DNA from 2 places in the Bacillus sp. SSR7 genome. Region 2 is predicted to be linked to the other one. Evidence: predicted binding sites of a transcription regulator. Region 2 holds the regulator's gene; the other holds the start of a gene.

Region 1 (11,741 bases), on a different contig from region 2:
GAACCTTGATATGTAGAAGTGAATTTATCTGGAATTTGAAAATGTGTAGAATCCAATATGCGGATACGTCGAAAATAGTTTGTATACAACGTTGGAATCTTGCTAGAAGAACAAAATTGTTGGTGAAGTAAACGTGCTAAGAGTTGTTGCAAAAACTGAACAGCCTGAGAATTAAAACGTTGATTGAGTCCTTCTGGACTAATTGAAATACTTGTATTAGCTTCTAATCGACTACATAATTGTGTCAATGAAGTGTTTGCTATGTTTTCGCTTAACCAAACACAAAGAGCTATTAAATCTTGTGCACGATATTTACTTTTTCGTTGAACAAATCCTATCTCTCTAGCTAATTGCTCTAAAGCACTAGGTGACATATATCGTTGTAATTCTTTAGAAAACAATTCTAATTTATCAAAAGTCGATAAGTTCATGCTAAAAACGCCATCCTTTCCTATGATTCTACAGAAAGAATAGCGTATTTTTTCATTTTAAGGAAATTTAGTTTTATTAGCTTAATAGCGATGGGGGGAGCCTATATTGTGGAATGTAAAAAGGATTTCTATATGATTTAACATTTCAATATTCCTTTTAGCATTTTAAAATTCTGTTGATAAACCTCTGGAGAACCCCAATTTTTATAGTTGTTAGGTATTTTAATATCTTCGATATGGTCTTTTTCTCGTGCAATTACAGTTAAATCAGTTATATAGTCTATTAATTCTAAAATGTGAATTTTCGTTCCAATTGAACCATGTCCTGGAATTACTATCTCAACATCCATATCGCTAACCTTTTCCAAAATATGAATCCAATTCTCAGGATTCGATTCTTCAAAAAATGTTGGATGGCAATCAACAAATAATAAATCACCCATGAATATTACTTTCTCTTCTGGAATATAGAGAACTGCATCACAAAATGAATGTCCACCACCTAATGTGAAAAGCTGTGCACTACGTTTAACTCCATGAAACGTTATTGCATCAAAAAATGTTTTTTGAGGTAAAACTAATTTCAAAGTTGGTAATGAAACTTCCAATTCACTTAGAAAGTTTATTTGATGTTTTAACTTAGGATCATTGGTTTGATTTATTTGATCTTTTAAAGAATGAATATAATTTCTTAGACCTTGTATATCATTTTTCTGCTTATTGATTCTCGCTGGATGAATATCCTTCATTTTTTCATATGTAACTTGACTTGAAATAATATTACTTTCCTTAAATACTTGGTTACCTCGAATATGATCTCCATGCCAATGACTATTTACAACCCATGTCACGGGTCGATTTGTTATTTTTTCTGCAATATATTTCAAATCTTCAGCAGCTTGTTGTGTGTTAAATGTATCAAAAACTATTGTTTTATCCCCTAAATCAATAAAGCCTGCATTTGCTACGGCACCACCGCCTTCTCTTGCTATTGCAACGTATATCCCTTCACTAACTTTTTCAAGGCTAAAATGTTTGCTGAAAAATTCCTTATCCATTTTTCTCTCTCCTCGATTCTTTTTTAACTAAATATTTCGACATTAAAGGAAGGATTCCTTTGAAGGGGTATCGCCCATCACCATCAAGTTAAAATTTTATAATGCTCCAAAACGAAAAATTAGAGTCTTTTATAGCAATGAAGTTCATTTTTATCGTTTTGGGGGCAACCTGTTCTGTTAGGTTAATGGACATGGGGTAGCACCAACAAAACGCGAATTTCGTACGCTAAGAGATTTTTCACAGGAAAAAAGCTGTTTTCCTGTATCAAAGGAATAATCAGCTTTTTTATAGTATATATTAAACTTTATATATTGTTGGTTAAATTATGTTCATGAATTATTTGTTATTTAAAATAGCTTTTTGGGCTTTTTCTTTATCATCAAAATGTATTGTTTTATCCTTTAAAATTTGATAAGTTTCATGACCTTTACCTGCAATGAGAACAATGTCATTGGATGAAGCCATTTGTATAGCTTTATTTATAGCCTCCTCACGATTAACCTCTAATTTATACTTTGAATTGTTAAATTTCAACATACCTTTTTCAATATCTTTAATAATTGTCAAAGGATCCTCAGAACGCGGATTATCAGAGGTTACAAATACAAAATCACTGTAGCTACAAGCAATTTCCCCCATTACAGGTCGTTTTTTCGAGTCTCTATCTCCTCCACAGCCAAAAACAGTGATAATTTTACCTTTTGAAAATTCACTTATTGTAGACAGTACATTTTCTAATGCATCAGGTGTATGAGCATAATCAACTAATAAGAGAAAATCTTGGCCTTCATCCACGATTTCCATTCTACCTTCGACGCTTTTTATACTAGATAGGCTGTTACTAATATCCTCAAGTGGAATGCCTTCAATCAATGAAGTTGTTATTGCTGCCAATGCATTATAAACATTAAATCGTCCAACTAAGTTGAGAGTAATTTCTAATTCCCCATTAAAAGAAGAAACTAAAAATCGAATACCTTTTGGACTTAAAGCTATATTCTTTGCTTTAACATCAGCTTCATTATTTATTCCGTATGTAATAACTTCAGCGGAAGTTAACTTTTGAAAATAATCTACTGACTGATCATCTGCATTAAGAACAGCAAATTTTTTATCTATGGAAGAAAATTCATTCCCAAGTCTTGAGAAAAAAAGACCTTTTGTATACTTATACTCTTCAAATGTTCCGTGATAATCTAAATGATCTTGAGTTAAGTTTGTAAAAACAGCAGTTTTAAAATTGCACCCCATAACTCTACCCATATCTAAACCTTGTGATGTAACTTCCATAACACAATACTCTGTCTGATGATCTTTCATTGCTCGTAAATTTCGCTGAAGAATTGGCGGCTCTTGAGTGTTTATATCAGTGGGATACAATTCTGCACCAATTTTTATTCCGTTATTCCCCATGAGACCTGTTTGAAGTCCATAGTCAGCCAAAATTTTCTCAAGCAAATACGAAGTTGTTGTCTTACCGTTTGTTCCTGTAATTCCAATTAGTTTCATTTCATCAGATGGGTATCCATAAAAGTGCGAGGCAATAACAGCCATAGCATATCGTGCATTCTTAACAAATATTTTAGGAACATTGATGTTTACGTCTCTTTCTACAATTAATGCTACCGCTCCGTTTTTCACTGCATCTTCAGCAAAATGATGCCTATCCTCAAGAAACCCTTTAATACTTGATACACATATAAATAAATTTCCTTTTTCTATTTTTCTAGAATCCATTTGTAAACCTGTAATTTCTGTATCCATGTCCCCAACGGTCTTTTTAACCAAAAATAGACTTGCTATTTCTTTTAGCTTCAAAATAAACACCTCTTCAATAATTATTCTACCTTTTCAGTTTAACATTTTATTTAAATTCTGAATTAATTGTATGATACAAATTTTCTTGCCGGATGCATAAATAACAGCACCAAAAACGACCGTTTAAGGAACTCTATTTACTTCTAATATAACTGAAAGAAATACGGTCAAAAACCAGTTCCAAAACTCATTATCAAAAACAAAGTACCATAACAAACATTAAATGTCGTTTATGGTACTTTGTTAACGTATGGTAAAACCAAGTTTTTCAACTTAGAAATTCCTTAGCGTACGAAATTCGCGTTTAGTTGGTGAGACCCCTTTTAGAATATGTAGAATAGGCACTTAGCAAAAAGAGAAAATACGTTGTCAATCTGTATAAAGCACTCATCAATGCTGTACTGGAAATAATATTCAGGGGGAACGTACTGCAATATAATCTTTGCTATGTAGTTAGAGCAGCGTATGTATGTGTCCATTTGTGGATTTACAACTAGTACACCTAGTATATTTTCTAGTTCATATCGCCGACTGCCCTGCTTTATACCTAAATTTTCAAGTGGTTTTGTGGCAGCTAACACAACAGAACCTGGTCTTGTAGTATCGCTAACTACCGCTAACTTTGTTTGTAGTGGATCATAACCTAGTTTGACGCAAGAAACAGATGCAAAAAACGAAACAAGATCTAGGCAAAATATAGTATTATTTGGGCAAAGTGAATAGTCATACACTATTTTAGTCTTCTTAACAGAACGTATGTTCTTATTATATTCCTACTCACCATAAAATATTCAACTCATTTTACGAAAATATGCTTGTTTCTTATTGGAAAATTATTCAATTCTTTTGGTGTGAAGTTTTTTTAAATTGACAAGGTATCCAGCTAATATTTTATCGTCATTTTATAAAATTTGTTTCTAGTTTTAAAATTAGGATTTTATATAAACTTACAGAAAAAGTACAGATTAGAAAAATAAAATCGAAAATGGAATTTTTTTGGAAAAAAGAAGGTTTAGATGAAGTTTAATAGAATAATTAATATATACATGTATAAAAAAATTTAAAAGGAGTGTTAATGTATGTCGATTTTAAAGAAAAGAGGTTTTTCAGTAACAAAGAAAATATTTTCTTTGTTAATCGTTTTGTGCTTTGTTACGTCTTTTACAACTAGTGCTTTTGCTGAAGAAAGGTTGCCAAGTTCTCACCCTTCTAAACAAGAACTCGTTCAGGCAGCAAATGAACTAGAATATATTTTCACGGATATTATTGTCGAAGATAAAGCTACTGGGGAATATAACGTTAATGAACAAGAATTAGATAAATCAAAATACAGCGAAGAGCAAAAGGAGGGCATTGTTTATTTTACTGAATATTTGAACGAAAATGATTCGGTAGCTTATGCTTCAAGCGCTTTTAAAAGATGTATGTCTGAGGCAATTGGAATAACTGGTAGCGAGCTTAATAAATTCATGAAATATGTTGATGCGAAGGATTGGAGTGGAGCTGCAGGTGTTCTTGCATTTTTTGGGTTAGCTATCCAACCTGCGACTATATTTTTATTTGCAATGACTTGTGGAGCTAGCCCTGCTAGTACTCCACCTGCTAACTAAATGTAAAAGGATAAGGATTATTTATGATTAATACATTAATAAACATAAAGGAAGTTGCTACACTATTACTTTTAATTTGTAGTTTCTTATATATTAGGCAATTAAGAAAAAGCAAACGAGAAGGAAAAGCTTCCAAATTTGAGATTGCTATGTATATAGTTACTTGGCTAGCAATCGCTCTTTATGCAATTAGTTATTGCATCCTGCATTTAGGTAATTTAAATTAATTTTCTAAGTAAAAAGGAGCAAATCATTTGCTCCTTTTTTATGTCTAAAAAATATTAATTGTTCTTATGGATAGCTTTTTATTAGAGTGAATAAACAAATTTTCTTCTACTTAATTTGAAAATAAATAATAAATTATCTTTCAAATATATAATACTTATTATCTTCTGGATAATTTACTATAACTACTGTTCTATCCTCAGTATGGAAAGGTTCAGCTGCAGGTGATGTAGTACAATATAAAGAAACTTCCTCGGGAACTATGTGGCATACTGTTTTTGTTATTAAAAAAACACCAGACGGTCCAAGGATAGCTCAACATAGCCCTGGTAAATTTGACACACCAATTGTTCTCCCTGTAACTTCTTCTTACAGTGTATTAAAGTTTAGTCAATCTTAAAAAATAAAAAGAGTAGTCTTATAATTAGTTTATAAAAATATATAGGTATGGTACTAATTGCATCAAAAGTATAGGCACGTTATAATAGTCACCTAATTACATATAACGAGGTGTAGAAAATGAATAAGACTGAATTAACAAAAGCAGTAGCAGAAAAAGCAGAACTTACACAAAAGGATGCAGCTGCAGCAACACAAGCTGTTTTAGATACAATAACAAATGCGCTAGCAAATGGAGAAAAAGTACAGATTCTTGGTTTTGGTACATTTGAAGTACGTGAAAGATCTGCACGTACAGGACGTAACCCACAAACAGGTGAAGAAATGCAAATCGCCGCTTCAAAGGCACCTGCTTTTAAAGCTGGAAAAGAATTAAAAGAAGCAGTGAAATAATTATACATAATCAAAAGGGGTTGATATTCATATCAGCCCCTTTTTAATGGCCTTGTTGGGAAAATACTAGCATTTTTGAAAAAAGCCACACTAAGAAAAAAACTAGCCTCTCTTGTAGGGGCTAGTTTACGTAAAATTCGAAAACTGAAGTAATTCTGCTTGTATTTCTTGAAAGGAATTGTGTTGTGGTTTGTTATATATTATTCTTCCCACCACTCATTTTCAATTGCATTTTCAATTTTCTCTAATAAGTGTTTGTAAAAGTTGTCCGATTCTGGATAGATACCTTTTTCATGAGCACTCCAGTTTACAACAGGACATTCATTGTTCATCATTTTTTCCGTATCTAAACAATAGGAATACTCATCGCAATGCTCAATAATAATATATCCTTTCGGAATGTTGAAGGACTTAAATCTGTCATGGTAATGCAAAATATCGTTGCAGTCGTTCACATATAGACCATTACCCCCGCCTCCATATTCCTTTAGAAACCATCGGTAACTGTCTGGAAGCTTTACGTTAAGTCTCTCTTCAACTTCTTGAATAGCTTCTTCTTTCTCTTTATAGAAATACTCCCTTTGATTATTGAATTCAAGCAATTCTCTAATTTTACTGCGATACAACTCCATTTATGTTCCCTTCCTTTTCTTCATCTCAACAACAACTCCCTCTGTTTGGAGAGTCAATCTTTGTTTTGTTTTTCTAACAGTTGAATAACCCTATCTAACTTTTGCTCAACTGGATCTTGCTTTTTGTGATTGCTAGTATGCCGAATTATACGTATAATCCCGCCAAATAGTGCACCGATGATTACTAAAATAATAGCAATTCCTATGTAATACATAGGGTTTTCTAAAGGCATTATTTAGAACCTCCTTTTCCCCTATTTTACCATTTGAAAGAATTGATATGTTGTTTGATTTTTGTTGTATATTCTATACATATCAGGTTAACATAACGTCTCATTATTGGTAGCAAGGAAAAAGGAGGAACCCTACTCTCACAAAGAAAACTCCTTTTGTGTTCTATCTACCTATATAATTTTTTATACATCCATATTATAGTGCGTTTTTAGGTTTGTTATTTGTTACTGAATCGGTCAAAAAACTGTATAAAATCGTGCATAATCTTAATGTGGAGGCTTTTGGAAATACTGGCGGTATTCTTTTGATCATAAAACAAAGGTATCAATTGAAATATACACCTTAATATATGTAAAATTTCATATATTAAGATTAAAAATAATGTTATACTAAGATTAACCAAGAAGCATCCAAGATTCTTTGATTAATCACTACATTTTCCTTAAAGCAATATCAACAAAAAAGACACTGTATAGTGTCTCTTCTTTTATATTTCGTACCTTTAATCAATAGTAAGAGGATATATATCTATGCCCTCTTATTGTTGATTGGTGTTAGAATTGCTGCTCCCACAAGCAGAATATCTGAAAGACACTCATATAAGAGTGTCTTTTCTTTATGCAAAAGATTATTTTTAAACAAAAACTCTTTATAAAAGAACGCAAGTTCGTATATAATAAGAACGAACGTTCTTATTATATAGGGAGGAATAACAGTGTATGACTATTCTATCTTACCGAATAGAATCATCTTATGTGTTGATTTACGTAGCTTTTACGCTTCTGTAAGTTGCATCAAAATGGGGTTAGATCCTATGTATACAAAATTGGCAGTAGTCGGTGATGTAAATAGAAACGGTTCAATCGTATTAGCTGCCACTCCCCCATTAAAAGAATTGGGGGTAAAGAAGATGGCCAGATTATACGAGATTCCTCGCAGAAAAGATATTCTTGTTGTAAATCCAATTATGGGTACTTATATAAAATGCTCCAATTACATAACAAAGCTAGCTTTGCAGTACGTTCCTATTGAGGATTTTCACCAATATTCCATCGACGAGTTCTTTATGGATATTACGGATAGTATTCATTTATTTGCTAACGATCCCTATGAGTTTGCGTTGAAATTTAAACGTGAAATATATGCGAAAACACGGATCGAATGCACAATAGGAATTGGCCCTAACCCTTTAATGAGCAAAGTAGCTTTAGATATTGAAGCAAAGAAGAATCAAAACGGCATTGCTTATTGGAAATATGAAGATGTCCCAACAAAATTATGGAGCATACGACCGCTTAATACATTTTGGGGTATTTCGTACAAAACGGAAGAAAAGCTGAATCGAAAAGGAATACATTCTATAGGAGATTTAGCCAATTACCCTCTTAAATACTTAAAACAGAGCTTCGGTAAGATTGGAGAAGAATTACACTTACATAGCTACGGAATTGACTTTAGTCGCATTTCAGAAAAATATGTTCCTGCCACAACTTCTGTTGGGAAAAGCCAAATTTTAATGCGTGACTACACAATAGAAGAATTTCCGATTATTCTATTGGAACATATAGAAGAAGTTTGTTATCGGCTTAGAAGACAAAATAAACTTGCCCAAACCGTTCATTTTTCTGTCGGTTATAGCAAAAGTTATAACGGTGGTATTAGAAAAACACATACTTTAAGTCGTCCAACTAATCTAACAATGGATATTTATAAGATCTGTACATACTTTTTACATCAACAATATACTGGAGAACCCATCCGTAGCATAAGCATTTCTCTAACGAACCTAATCCAAGAAGGAGAGGAACAAATTTCTCTTTTTGATAACATAACGCAGCGAGAACAAGAAGTAAAATTAACAAAAGTAATGGATGAAATACGCACAAGGTTTGGGAAGAACAGCATATTGCGGGGTGTTTCCTACACTCATAACGCCACAGCTAGATATAGAAACACACTGATAGGAGGACACAGAAAATGAGCAACGCTAATATGCCAAAGGGACGCGGAATGGTGAAGTGGGCTCCGTTCGCAGCATTAACACCCCAATTTGATGGGATACATGAAATCATTAAGGAACAACACAAAGTCACCCGTCCAATTTTAACAACTGAAGAAAAAGAACGAATTGAAAATATGCTAGTATGTTCCTTATTATCTGAAGAAGAAATATTAATTTCATATTATGAAGACGGTTATTTACTCTCAGGTTATATGACTGTTGTTGATATTGATCCGTTAAATAGCGCTGTTATATGTACGGATGCTTTTGGTAACAAGATGAAACTACAATTTTCTAATATAATAGATGTAAAATAGAAAGCATGTAAGTGAACATGTTGGAACCTTATAAAGGAGTGTATAAAATGCAAGGGAATCAGATAAGAAAGAATACAGCAGGAGTAGTTATTCATAATGATATTAATAGCTATCCCTTTCTAAATATACCTATGATTATTAATAAGAAAGACGGGGTAATTTACGAGGTGTTAAGCGCTGGTTTTCAATCGAATGATGCAGTAGCAATGATAACAACGGATGGTTTTGCTACAACCAGGATAAATGCACCGATTGTAACAGTAAAAAACAATGATGGTAGTCTTCAAGCATACCGCTTACCCTTCGAACTGGAACATTGGGTGTTTTCTTGTTTGCAAGCTGCTTCAGTAGGAAATAATCCATTTCCAAGTAAAGTTGCTTTTGGAATTATTGACACTAAATTTTATGTAGAATTCAAATAAAAATGATACTACTACAAACAGCAAAAAAATTTATTAACAAATGGAGTTGATCAATTGTTTTATAAAGTATTAAATATGTATAGCGTCATTAATTACGATAAAAAATTATACGAGCAGGTTCAAAAAAACATCGAAGAATCTAGAGGTTATGTTTGTTATATTAATTCCAAAAAGAACACTGGAAAAACAAATTCCAGATATGAAAAGTATTTGCGTTATAAACAAGCGTTATATACAATCCATAAACCACATAATCCAACTAAACAAAAAGACGATTTCAACTATCACTATGAAGCTCTAGTAGGGGTCACCCGTTAACCCTACACGATCCAATTGTCCCGCTTCATACAAATTAATTTCAGTTGCTTTATCCTTAACAACATCAAAATTAATTTCATCTAATTTAACTGTTTTCGCATCCCAATAATTTTTGTTCTTTTTAAACTGAAAACTTTGCTCATGTTTCCAATTCTCTAATGTAAACGCTCCATTATAAAGTAATTGGTCCGCTTCTAAACCATATTGCTTCCCTTTTTCTTTAAAGTATTCTTCATTAATCGGTAAAAATGTCGAGAAAGTTGTTAGATGAATAAAATACGGTACAGGTTGCTCCAACTGTACTTCTAATGTTTTATTATCTATAGCTTTAACTCCCAGCTGATCAACAGCTAATTCCTTGCTATTTATCTTTTTTGCATTTTTGATATCAAAAAATAAAAACGCATATTCCGCCGCTGTATCAGGATTAACAGCTCTTTTCCAAGAAAACACAAAGTCTTCGGCAGTAACAGGAGTTCCATTCGACCATTTTGTTTCTCTTAGATGAAATGTATATGTTTTTTTGTCAGGGCTTATATCACAAGATTCAGCCACACCAGGAACCGTTTTATTCTCATCACCAAGAGTATACAACCCTTCAAACACATTCCTCATCACATTCATTGATTCTCCATCGGTTGCTTTTGTTACATCCATTGTTGGGATCTCTGCTATATAGGGCAAATGAATAGATTGTTTCGCTTCACTTTTCCCTTCTCCTGTCGTTGTGCTACTTCCCCTTCCTGGGCTACTACAAGCAGTTAACAGCAGTCCAAATCCCATCACAGTAGCAATTACCGGTGTTACTTTTTTTAACATCTTAATTTCTCCCTCTCTAAATATGAGGTTCATATAATTAAATTATCTATATATTGAATTTTACAGTATATAAAGAGACAGATCACCTTTCCTGTTATACCTTATGACATCTCTTATCATTAAAGATATTTAACCTATACAATAAACCTCTTTTTCTCATATCACTAAAAACGTAGCACTGTTTAGATTATTGTGTCAATCATTAAAATGTATTTTTATTACGGTATGTGAAATTATATTAATAAAATAGACACAATGCTCCCAACAAACACGAATAGCCCCGTATTGATTTAGGGCAAATCAACCAGGCAATTTTCACTATGTATTGTCAGTAAAACATTTAACAATATATATCCCTTATGTGACATTTTTTCAGACACTAAATTTATTCAGGTGCACCAGGCTATGTATGTGCCCGATTATTCGTGACGATCATCCGTTTCTTTTCGATTGAATACACCATGATCAGTAGCTTAACCAATCGAATCTTATGCATAAAAAAAGATTCATTTAACCGCATTATAATTATTTCCAATATTCTCTCTGTATATACAATTCATTTCTTGCATTTGTTCTATAAAATACGGACGCTCTTCTACAATCAATTGATCTCTTCCTAAACAATCACAACTTCTGATTTAAATTTAATGTTGATTTCTCATACAATCTACAAATTCATATGCTTCAACCTTTATCTTTCCATAACCTTCAATACAAATGTAATATTTCCCATTATAATGCAAAACATCCTTCACCGCACAAAACTCTTCTTCACTTCGATTAAAAACATAGTCATACTTACTTATTTCATTAGGGTGTAATCTAACTAATTCATCCCTTATACTCCCTATATCAATAGCTATTTTCTCTTTACATTCATTACATTCCCATGTTTCTCTATTAACTTTTTCACTTTCTATTTCTTCGTTACAATCACAATTATAAGATTCATTTTTAAAGCGCGCTGAAATTATTCTCATGAATATTCCTCCTGTTATGATGGTTTTAATCACATTTCAATATCAAATATACATATATTGTTCTGTTTTTTTACTAAAAATC
Region 2 (11,741 bases):
AGGTCTTGACGAGTCAAGACTAAAGCAGTTGGTTTGTTTGTAGATTCTAGAGCTAGTCTCCAAGCTGCAACAGACTCGTTACCGTCAGCTGGACGAATAACAGATACATTTGGCATCGCACGTAGCGCTGCTAATTGCTCGATTGGTTCATGTGTTGGACCATCTTCACCAACAGCGATACTGTCGTGTGTGAATACATACGTTACCGGCAATTGCATTAATGCTGCAAGACGAATTGCTGGACGTAAGTAGTCAGAGAATACGAAGAACGTACCACCGTAAGTTTTTAAACCACCATGTAGTGCAATACCGTTCATTGCTGCACCCATTGCGAACTCACGTACACCGTACCAAATGTTCTTACCGCTGTAATCATCTCTTGTAAAGTCTTTTTCGTTATTCATGTATGTTTTGTTAGAACCAGCAAGGTCAGCAGATCCACCGAAGAATGATGGTACAGATTCTGCAATTGCATTAATTACAGCACCAGAAGAATTACGAGTTGCTGCTTTTGATCCTAATTCATAAGTTGGTAAGTTTTTCTCCCAACCTTCTGGAAGTTGACCGTTCATTGCTGCTTGGAATTCGTTTGCTAATTCTGGGTATGCTTGTGCATATTCACCTAGCATAGTGTTCCACTCTGCTTGCGCAGTTTCACCAACATCTTGTACTGTTTTACGGAAGTTGTCGTATACTTCTTCTGCTACGTGGAAGTCTTGCTCAGCAGTCCAAGCATATGCTTCTTTCGTTAATTTTGTTTCTTCTACACCAAGTGGAGAACCATGTGAAGCTGATTTTCCTGATTTGTTTGGAGAACCGAAACCAATTGTCGTTCTTACTTCAATTAGCGTTGGGCGTTTTTCGTCAGCTTTCGCTTCTTCAATTGCTTTTGCGATTGCTTCAATATCGTTTCCATCCTCAACACGGATCACTTGCCATCCGTATGCTTTGTAACGATCTTCTACACTTTCAGAGAATGAACGATTTAAATCGCCATCTAATGAAATATCGTTTGAATCATAAAGCACAACAAGACGACCTAATTGTAAATGAGCAGCTAATGAAGATGCTTCAGCAGAAACGCCCTCCATTAAATCTCCATCACCACAAATAGCGTATGTATAATGATCTACTACATTATACGCATCACGGTTATATTTAGCAGCTAAATGTCTTTCAGCCATTGCCATACCTACAGCTGTTGCAATACCTTGTCCAAGTGGACCAGTCGTTGCATCTACACCAGCTGTATGACCGTACTCAGGATGTCCTGGAGTTTTGCTTCCCCATTGACGGAAGTTCTTTAAGTCATCCATTGTTACATCATAACCAGATAGGTGAAGTAGGCTGTATAATAACATTGAACCATGACCTGCAGATAATACGAAACGATCACGGTTAAACCACGTTGGGTTATTTGGATTGTGTTTCATAAATTGAGTCCATAATGTATAAGCCATTGGTGCTGCACCCATTGGCATTCCTGGGTGACCAGAGTTTGCTTTTTCAATCGCATCGATGGATAATGTGCGAATCGTGTTGATAGAAAGTTGTTCGATTGAATGTGACATGCTATTCTTCCCTTCGCTTATATTAGTAAACGTTTTATACATTTATATGATAGCTTCCCACGCAAGATTATACAACATGTATCGACAAATATGTTGATGTTTTTTTGATTTTTTATAAAAAAATCAATGTTTCCGGGAATGTATGGGCATTCAATATGACATACTTTTTCATTATTTTTATTTTGAAAAGAAAGGGAATTATCTGTATATTTATACAGATATACAAAATTCTTCTATACTAACTTTTTCAATCCGCTTTTAAAAGTACAAAAAAGCATCTAAATTCGATGCTTTTCAAATCAGTTAAACAATCCGTTTCCGAATCGAACTTGAAATAAAATCAATGATAATAACCATTAAAATGATGCCTAATAAAATAATTCCTACACGAGACCAATTGCGTGAACTCAGTGCAAAAATTAAAGGTGTGCCAATTCCACCTGCTCCAATAACACCTAAAATGGCAGCGGATCGCACATTAATTTCGAACCTGTATAACGTATAGGATAGAAAATCTGGTAATACTTGTGGCAATACTGCATACCAAAGTATTTGAAAACGATTCGCACCTGTTGCTATTAACGCTTCCGTCGGTCCTTTATCTATATTTTCAATTCCTTCTGAATATAATTTCCCTAACATTCCAATAGAGTGTAACCCTAAAGCTAGAACGCCGGCAAAAGAACCTGGTCCAACAGCTTTTATAAATAAAAGAGCCATAACTAATTCAGGAAATGTACGGACAAAACTAAGTACAAATTTCCCAGTTCCCGAAGTTAATTTTCCACTACTCATATTCGTCGCCGCCCAAAAAGCGAATGGAATAGATAAAAAGGCAGAAATAAATGTACCTAATATCGCAATTGCCAACGTATCAATTAAACCATGTAATAAATCTTCACCATCTGGCAAAGATACATACGACCAATCTGGATTCAATACGCCTGTCATAATTGCTTTTGTAATTTCTCCCGCCGTATCCTTGATTCCTTCTAGCGGTACTCCTGAAAAAGCCCATACATAAACAAATGTAAGTGCTATGAAAATAATCCAGCGATACATACTCGGTTTCTTCGGTTTTGGTACGATTAACGTCGTTTTACTCATTATAATTTCTCCCGCAACAATGTACTTACATAATCAATTAACAATACAACAACAAGGGTATAGATAATAATAGATGCAGTTTGTTGATATTGTAAAAACCCAAGTGTACGGTCATAATATAATCCAATACCACCTGCCCCTACTAAACCTAAAACAGCTGCTGCACGTACGTTCACCTCAAATGTATAAAGAACATAGGAGACAAAATGTGCTTTCACTTGCGGAATTACCCCATAAACAATCCATTGCACCTTATTTGCTCCTACTGCTGTCATCGCTTCTAATGGGCCTGGATCAATCGATTCAATTGACTCATACAACAATTTCGCCACGAGCCCAATTGAGAAAAAAGTAAGAGCTAAAATACCTGGAAGTGGTCCTATTCCAAAAATAGCTACAAAAATCGCCGCTAATAATAAATCTGGTATCGTTCGGATAAAATTTAAAATCAATCGAGCTGGACTGTACAAAAATGCACTAGTAAACACATTACTTGCCGCAAATAGTGCCAGTGGAATAGCTAATATCGCTCCTAAAGTCGTCCCAATAATCGCCATACGTATTGTATCTAACATTGCTGTTGTAATAACTTGAAAATAACTCCAATCTGGTGGCACCATCTCTTTTAACAAATCCATCATATTAGGAAAACCAGCTACTAGTTTTGAAAATGATGCGTCGACCTGTATACTACTTCCCCACAACAGTAAAATGACTAGAATTAACGTTAACATATGTTTTAACTTACTCGGCGGCTTCGGTATCGATTTCGAATATATCGTCACATCATTCATTTAACTGCCACCTCTAACAATTCACTTTTCTGCGCTACGTCACCATAAATTTCAGCAAATTTTTCATCCGTTGCCTCTTCTACTAGGCCATCAAAAACAATTTCGCCTGCATGTAATCCAATAATACGTGTCGCATATTGCCTAGCTAAATCAATAGAATGTAAGTTTACAATTGTTGTAATTCCAAAATCTTTATTAATTTTTTTCAAATCATCTAATACTTGCTTTGTTGTTAGCGGATCTAACGACGCAACAGGTTCATCTGCCAATATGATTTTTGCTTCTTGCGCCAACGCTCTAGCAATTGATACACGTTGTTGTTGTCCTCCTGATAATTCATCAGCGCGCGCATATGCTTTTTCTAAAATATTTACCCTTTTTAACGATTGAAAGGCAAGCTCCAAATCTTCTTTCGGAAATAAGCCTAACGTTGTACGTAGTGTCGAATGATACCCGACACGGCCAGCTAATACGTTCTTTAATACCGTTGATCGCTTTACAAGATTAAAACTTTGAAAAATCATACCAATATCCCGGCGCATGCGGCGTAATCCTTTTCCTTTTGCAGCAGTAATAGACTCACCTTCAATCATGATTTCACCTTCTGTAATCTCATGAAGACGATTTATCGATCTTAGAAGTGTAGACTTTCCAGCTCCGGACAACCCTACCATTACAACAAACTCACCTTTTTGAATTTTCAAATTTATATGATTCAATCCTTTTGTACCATTTGGATACACTTTGGAAACATTTCGAAACTCTATCACACATCTTACCTACCTTCTATGAATTCAAAACGGCAAACTAACTGAAAACATACCTTTCCAGCTAGCTGCCATTTCCATATGTATTATTGCGTTTTTACTTTCTTCCCATAGTCACGAACGATATCAAATTTACTATCATCAGATTTAACATATCCTTCATGTGAATATACTTCTTTAATGATTTTGTGACCTTCCTCATTCTTTCCAATTTCAATGAAAGCATCCTGTAATTTCTTGCTCCACTCTCCATCTAAATCAGAACGTACCGAAATCGTATCGTTTGGAATCTTCTCCGTAAATTTCACTATTTTCGTTTGATCAAATATATTCGGATAATCTTTTTTTACAATATTACGAGCATCTTGGAATACAACAGCTGCGTCTACATCACCATTTAAAAGAGCAATAAGCGACTGATCGTGACCTTTTAATGTAACAGGTTTCACATCTTTTAGCGGATCAACGTCCTCTTTTAATAGTACAGCCGCAGGCCACACATACCCCGCTGATGACGTTACATCTTGATAACCAATTTTTTTACCTTTTAAATCTTTTACACTATTAATATTTGAATCTTTCTTAACAACAAATTCAGACTTATAAAAGTCTACTAAATCCTTTGTAGGAGCTCCCGTTTCATCATCTACTCCAAAACGTTGTGCTTGTAAAATTACGTTTGCAGCCTTTTTCTCATGTGCTAGCACATACGCTGTTGGAGGTAAAAAACCTACATCTACTTGCTTAGATGCCATCGCTTCTACAATTGTATTGTAATTCGTCGAAATACTAACTTTTACTGGAATATTTAACTTATCACTTAATAGCTTCTCAAGTGGTTTTGCCTTCGCCTCTAACGTATCTGCATTTTGAGAAGGAACAAATTGAACATTTAAAGTCTTTGGTACATACCCTTTTTTCGTATCTTCATTTTTACTTGCGCTTGATTCCTTCGTTCCACAGCCACTTAATAAACCCGCTGCTAGTACAACTGTTGTACTCATTGCAAAAACTTTTTTCAACATGTTAATGCCTCCATTTTTCTTGTTATAAAATAACCTTCCGTAAACATGAAGAAATATATCACACATTTTCACGAATAATTGCTTATTTACAGAATCTTTACACATTCTATACACTCACATTAAAATTCTCTTCATATATTTGATATGCTTAATTGGTAGATAATAATAGAAAAGGTGAATGATATTGAATCAAAATCAAATTATAACTTTAAACATCTTATTAACAAGTGATATACATGGTACTGTTTATCCAATTCACTATCAAGATAACTCCAAAGCTGAAATTGGTTTAGCTAAAATTTCTACTCTTATAAAAAAAGAACGTTCCGAAAATAGAAACGTCCTATTAATTGATAATGGTGACTTCATACAAGGAACACCCTTTACTTATCATTACGCTACATATGAAAAAGATAAGAAAAACCCAATGTCATTAATAGCAAACTATTTACGTTATGACGCTGCAGTGATTGGAAATCATGAATTTAATTACGGAATTGATGTCTTAAATCATGCTATTTCTACTGCCAACTTCCCGTATTTATCAGCAAATATTTTAGATAAAAACAGCAAAGAATCTTATTTCGGAAAACCATATATAATAAAACACATTGAATCAAATATAAAAATTGCTATTTTAGGGATGACAACGCATTACATTCCAAATTGGGAACAACCCCATCACATTAAAGACTTACAATTTGAAGATGCGTTAGAAACAACAAAAAATTGGGTTGCTTACATTCACGAACACGAGAAACCAGATTTACTAGTCGTAGCGTATCACGGGGGATTTGAACGCGATTTACAAACTGGAGAACCGACTGAAGTTTTAACAGGTGAAAACCAAGGGTATGCAATGTGTCATGAAATTGAGGGCATAGATATTTTATTAACAGGCCATCAGCACCGAAAAATTGCTCAAACAGTGGGTAATGGTGTAACAATTTTACAGACTGGATGTAATGGACATTCAGTTGGAAAAGTAACTATAACATTTGAAAAAATGAAACAAGAGTGGGTAAAAAAAGAGAGTTATTCAGAACTATTGACTGTGCAAGAAATCGAGGCAGATCCAGATGTTCTTTACTTGGTAGCCGATTATGAAGAGAAAACACAAAAATGGCTTGATCAACCTATTGGAACCATCCACGGTGACATGCAAATTTCAGATGCTATGCAAACTCGTTTGAAAGACCATCCTTTTATTGAATTCATAAATAAAATACAGATGGATATTGCTAATGTTTCCATTTCTTGTACAAGCCTATTCCATAATACATCTCCAGGTTTCCCGGAACATGTAACAATGCGTGACATCGTTTCTAATTATATTTATCCAAATACATTAAAAGTAATTAGAATAACTGGCTCAGATATAAAAGATGCTCTCGAACTCTCTGCTTCTTATTTCACATTAAAAGAAAATGGATCTATCATCGTAAACCCTACCTTTATAGAACCAAAGCCGCAACACTATAATTACGATATGTGGGAAGGAATTTCGTACGTATTAAACATTTCAAAACCAATTGGCGAAAGAGTAGAATCTTTACAACATAAAGGCACTCCTCTTAATATGAACGAAGAATATGACGTCGTTATGAATAATTATCGCGCAAGCGGCGGAGGGAACTTCTTTATGTTTCAAAATAAGCCCGTAATAAAAGACATACCAACAGATATGTCTGAACTTATCGCTAACTATATATTGAAACATAAAAAGATAGAAGCAACAGTTAATAACAACTGGAAAGTTATTACTAACGATTATAATAAATAAAAAAGATGGGCTTCGCCCATCTTTTAGTTTAATTTTGCATTATCTTGCTTTTTTAAAGCTTTTAATTTCGCCGGTGTAACATCAGTACCTTGTTCGTTAACGACTTTAATTCCTTTTAGTTCGTTTAACATATTTTGACGAAATCCTTTTAAATATTGTTCACGTAGCGATTGACGCTCACGTTGTTCTTCTTCAGTTAAACCTTCAGCTTTTGCTTTTTTCGCTAAGAAGTTAATGCGTTCAACGAGTTCGTGACTAAGCATCTCGAATCCCCCTTCTAATCAAAACTGATTATTATCATACAATAGTTACTCTTCTTTATCAAGCAATTGCTTTGTATACTCTACATATCTACGATGTACCGTCGCTTTTGAAACATTATGACCAAAGCCACGTAGTGTTGCTGCAATTTCTTCAAAAGTAAGTTCACTCTTACGCAAACGTACAATTTCCTCAATTGGCACTTCTTTCTTCTCTCGTCCTACACTTAAATGACGATTCTTTAAATTATTTTCTGGACGATAGCCTTTTTCTACTGCTCGTTGCATACCACGTTTAATTTTTAAATTATGAATCTTTCTTTGATACTCTTCAACAATACCAATAATATCTAATACCATTGAATCAGAATCCGACAATTGCAATTCACCATTATGTGTATGCGTATATACTTTTATTCCTTCTTTATGTAAACAGTGCATTAACGCAATCTTTGCATTCCCCCTACCAAGGCGCGTTTCATCTTGTATAAGTAGCACATCAATTTGTTCGTCTCGAATTGTATCTAACACTTCTAATATGCCGTCACGTTCAATTGTATAGCCACTAGCCTGTTCCTCAATCACCTTAGTAACATTCATTTGATAGCGCTCCGCTAAATGCAATAATTCATCTTTTTGACGTACTAATGATGTTTCTTGTGCTTCTTTTGTTGTACTCACACGCGCATAAATAATTGCATTCATTATGAACCCCTCTTTCTCACTATAATTTCCCTTTAGTGTAACATAAATTCGCCTTTTGTTCGAACTTATGTTTGTAGAATGTTTTTTCACATGTTATACTTATTAATAAGAAAAATGAAAGAAAACGAGGTGTTAGAAAACATGGAAAAGTTAACGAAACGCCAGCAAGACATTCTCGACTTTATTAAGCTAAAAGTACAAGAAAAAGGATATCCACCTTCCGTACGTGAAATTGGTCAAGCAGTCGGCCTCGCTTCTAGTTCTACAGTGCACGGACATTTATCAAGATTAGAAGAAAAAGGATACATTCGACGCGATCCAACAAAACCACGTGCAATTGAAATTTTAGGTGAAGACCGAATGGATACAGAAACACAATCTGTTATTCAAGTTCCAATTGTCGGGAAAGTTACTGCTGGATTACCAATTACAGCAGTCGAAAGCGTTGAGGAACACTTCCCTCTTCCAGCTAGCATTGTCGCAGGAGCAGATCAAGTGTTTATGTTACGTATTTCTGGAGATAGTATGATTGAAGCTGGTATTTTCGATGGAGATTTAGTTGTTGTTCGCCAACAACAGTCTGCATATAATGGTGAAATTGTAGTCGCTTTAACAGAAGATAATGAAGCAACTGTTAAACGTTTCTATAAAGAAAAAGACCATTTCCGTCTACAACCGGAAAACTCTTCATTAGAACCTATCATTTTAAAACAAGTGTCAGTTATCGGTAAAGTAATTGGCGTATATCGTGATTTACATTAAGAATATAAAAGAAGATAATTACCCTATTCATATACGGTAATTATCTTCTTTTTTGTATTTTGATAGATTTTCATACATTCTATTTCTTATGAACGCGTTTCAATCGTCACATCGCCCGCAGCTGTTTTACCACTAATCTTTTTACTCCCCTTGCCAATTGTTACGTCTTTATTTTCTTTATTAAAAATTGTTACATCCCCGGCAGCACTTTGCCCAGTAATTACCGCATCTTTTGGTTTTTCCGATAAAGTAATATTTATATCTCCCGCAGTTGAACTTGCTTCTAGATTATACGTAGAATCATGATCTAGAATATTTATTTCCCCACTGGTCGTTTTTGCAGTCACTTTCCCTATTACTTTTTTAAAGTTTACTTCACCAGCTTTTGTAGATCCCTCCACATTCTTAGCCGTTACATGCTTCAAATCCACTTCTCCAGTAAGTGTTCTAGCACTTACACGGTCACTTTTCACATCACTTATTTCAATTTGTCCAGCAGATGAATTTACTTTTACATCTTGGTAAGAGCGTTCAGGCACAAGGAGAGTCACTGTAGACGTTTGAAACCTAAAATCGTAAAAGGAAAAATCAAATGAAGCACCTTTTTCTCTTTCTCCAATGATTTTTAATGTATCACCATCTTCAGTAATACGAATCTCTTGTTTACGCGCATCTCCTGATTGCTTTACATAAAAAGAAGCGTCAGAAGATTTTTGGACAACAATATCCCCGACATCTAACTTAACTTCTATATTTTTTAGTGTTTCATTTTTAATTTTATCTTCTTTGTTTCCTTCTTCTGCAGCTTGCACTGCTTTTTCATATGTTTGTGAAATCCCAATTACTCCAATAATGATACAAGCAATTGCTGCTAACAATATTTTTTTCATCATCTACTCCCCTTTTATCATTTTGAAGTTCCATATTACATAACGTACACAAAGCCTTTTAAACCACTTCGTACTATAATAAGCAATCATACATAACAACAAACCTACTCCAACAAAAGTTATACTAACGAATAAATCCAACCATATAAAAGTACCCACAAAAACTTTTCCAATAACAAAAAATGGTGTCACTACACTAGCAATCCCACCGACCCAAAAAGAAAATATAAAAGCAATAATTGCAACTAAAGGGCCTAACACAATAATAAAATTAAACAAACTAAGTCCAATCGCTGCCATGACAGCTCTTGTCACATTTGAAGTCGACGGGTCTTTTTTCATTTCATCGAAACGATATAAAGCGAGTAATTCTTTTGCAATTACTTTCGGAGAGCCAAGCCCCTTTATTATTTCCGATTCAGTTTTCCCCTCTTCTATCCCAAACTGAAAATGCTCTTCATAATCAAATAAAATATCTTTTCTTTCTTCGTCCGGTAACTTTCTAAGGTGACTTGATAATTCCTTAAGAAACTGTTCTTTACTCATCCCATTCCACCCCTTCAATAATTTCTTGTACACCTTTCGCAAAATCACGCCACTCTGTTACTAACACATTCAGTTGCGTTTCCCCTTGCTCAGTTAGTTGATAATATTTGCGAGGTGGCCCCTCCGTAGATTCTTTTAAATACGTTTGAAAATATCCTTCTTTCGTTAAACGGCGTAATAAAGGATATACTGACCCTTCCGATATTAAAAATTTATTTGAGATTTGTTGAACAAGTTCATAACCGTAACAATCCTTACGTTTCACAAGTGCCAATACACACAGTTCTAACACACCTTTTTTAAACTGAACGTTCAAGGACAATCCCCCTTTCTCATTTCAGTACTGTTCAATACACGGTACCAGACATATCCATAATATACCACTTAGTATTATTTATTGCAAGGTACTATAGTTTTAAACAATCGAACTTTAGTATTAAACATATCCAATACCGAACACAACATATCGTACAATTTTTTATACCTATAGATATTACGCATGTTACTTTTACTTATCCACCCTTTTGGAACACAAAGCAATTCGAATTTCACCACGTTACATTAAAGATATGGAATAGAAATTCAAATACCGTCATATTTTTTTCAGGCATCTATTCAATTCATTTCAACTAACACCTATATTGCCGACAAATAAAAAAGCCCTGATACCGTAGTATCAGGGCTTCCTCACCTCTTAGTATAGAGACATATATTGATCGCGTTCCCATTGGTGAACTTGTGTGCGGAAGATATCCCACTCAATTTCCTTCGCTTCGATGAAGTGCTCAAGTAAATGGTCACCTAGTGCACCACATACCACTTCATTTGATTGTAACGTAACTAAAGCTTGCGCTAATGTTGCCGGTAAATCAACGATACCTGCTTCTTCGCGCTCTTCTTTTGTCATTACGTAGATGTTACGATCTACTGCAGCTGGTGGAGTTAATTTGTTTTTAATTCCATCAAGACCTGCTGCTAATAATGTTGCCATTACTAAATACGGGTTTGCAGCTGGGTCAACACTACGTACTTCTACACGTGTGCTAATACCACGAGATGCAGGGATACGTACTAATGGACTACGGTTTTGTGCAGACCATGCTACGTAACAAGGAGCTTCGTATCCAGGTACTAAACGCTTGTAAGAGTTTACAGTTGGGTTTGCTACCGCTGTAAATGCTGGTGCGTGTTTTAAAATACCTGCGATGAAGTGACGAGCGTCATCACTTAATTGTAAGTCACCGTTTTGATCATAGAATACGTTCTCACCATTTTTGAATAGTGATAAGTTACAGTGCATACCTGAACCGTTCACACCGTATAATGGTTTTGGCATAAATGTTGCGTGTAAACCGTGTTTACGAGCAATTGTTTTTACAACAAGTTTGAATGTTTGAATGTCATCACATGAACGAATTGCATTTGCATATTTGAAGTCAATTTCGTGTTGCCCTGGAGCAACCTCATGGTGAGACGCTTCAATTTCAAAGCCCATTTCTTCAAGTTCAAGAACGATATCACGACGACAGTT

What was found. Region 2 encodes LexA, which represses DNA repair genes until DNA is damaged. Its sites were predicted from a motif close to CGAACATATGTTCG; they were not measured.
Region 1: the regulator LexA is predicted to act here: its motif matches at 7,458-7,471, upstream of AC0NJG_RS21810 (Y-family DNA polymerase).

What each region holds. Positions count from the first base shown of each region.
Region 1 covers NZ_JBVVXV010000014.1:136,200-147,940, reverse strand. The annotation lists partial or broken gene AC0NJG_RS21855 (IS4 family transposase) at 1-431, opposite strand, end outside; gene AC0NJG_RS21850 (MBL fold metallo-hydrolase) at 569-1,489, opposite strand; gene AC0NJG_RS21845 (UDP-N-acetylmuramoyl-L-alanyl-D-glutamate--2,6-diaminopimelate ligase) at 1,827-3,308, opposite strand; partial or broken gene AC0NJG_RS21840 (Y-family DNA polymerase) at 3,656-4,039, opposite strand; gene AC0NJG_RS21835 (hypothetical protein) at 4,388-4,918, shown strand; gene AC0NJG_RS21830 (amidase domain-containing protein) at 5,325-5,543, shown strand; gene AC0NJG_RS21825 (HU family DNA-binding protein) at 5,663-5,935, shown strand; gene AC0NJG_RS21820 (SMI1/KNR4 family protein) at 6,136-6,567, opposite strand; gene AC0NJG_RS21815 (DUF4083 family protein) at 6,621-6,800, opposite strand; gene AC0NJG_RS21810 (Y-family DNA polymerase) at 7,517-8,782, shown strand; gene AC0NJG_RS21805 (YolD-like family protein) at 8,779-9,120, shown strand; gene AC0NJG_RS21800 (hypothetical protein) at 9,168-9,542, shown strand; partial or broken gene AC0NJG_RS21795 (peptide ABC transporter substrate-binding protein) at 9,849-10,679, opposite strand; gene AC0NJG_RS21790 (hypothetical protein) at 11,324-11,659, opposite strand; gene AC0NJG_RS21785 (hypothetical protein) at 11,733-11,741, opposite strand, start outside.
Region 2 covers NZ_JBVVXV010000005.1:8,049-19,789, reverse strand. The annotation lists gene tkt (transketolase) at 1-1,571, opposite strand, end outside; gene phnE (phosphonate ABC transporter, permease protein PhnE) at 1,875-2,678, opposite strand; gene phnE (phosphonate ABC transporter, permease protein PhnE) at 2,678-3,472, opposite strand; gene phnC (phosphonate ABC transporter ATP-binding protein) at 3,469-4,242, opposite strand; gene AC0NJG_RS11470 (phosphate/phosphite/phosphonate ABC transporter substrate-binding protein) at 4,326-5,264, opposite strand; gene AC0NJG_RS11465 (bifunctional metallophosphatase/5'-nucleotidase) at 5,449-7,047, shown strand; gene AC0NJG_RS11460 (DUF896 domain-containing protein) at 7,071-7,310, opposite strand; gene AC0NJG_RS11455 (YneB family resolvase-like protein) at 7,356-8,012, opposite strand; gene lexA (transcriptional repressor LexA) at 8,154-8,774, shown strand; gene AC0NJG_RS11445 (DUF4097 family beta strand repeat-containing protein) at 8,861-9,667, opposite strand; gene AC0NJG_RS11440 (DUF1700 domain-containing protein) at 9,668-10,210, opposite strand; gene AC0NJG_RS11435 (PadR family transcriptional regulator) at 10,203-10,526, opposite strand; gene glnA (type I glutamate--ammonia ligase) at 10,905-11,741, opposite strand, start outside.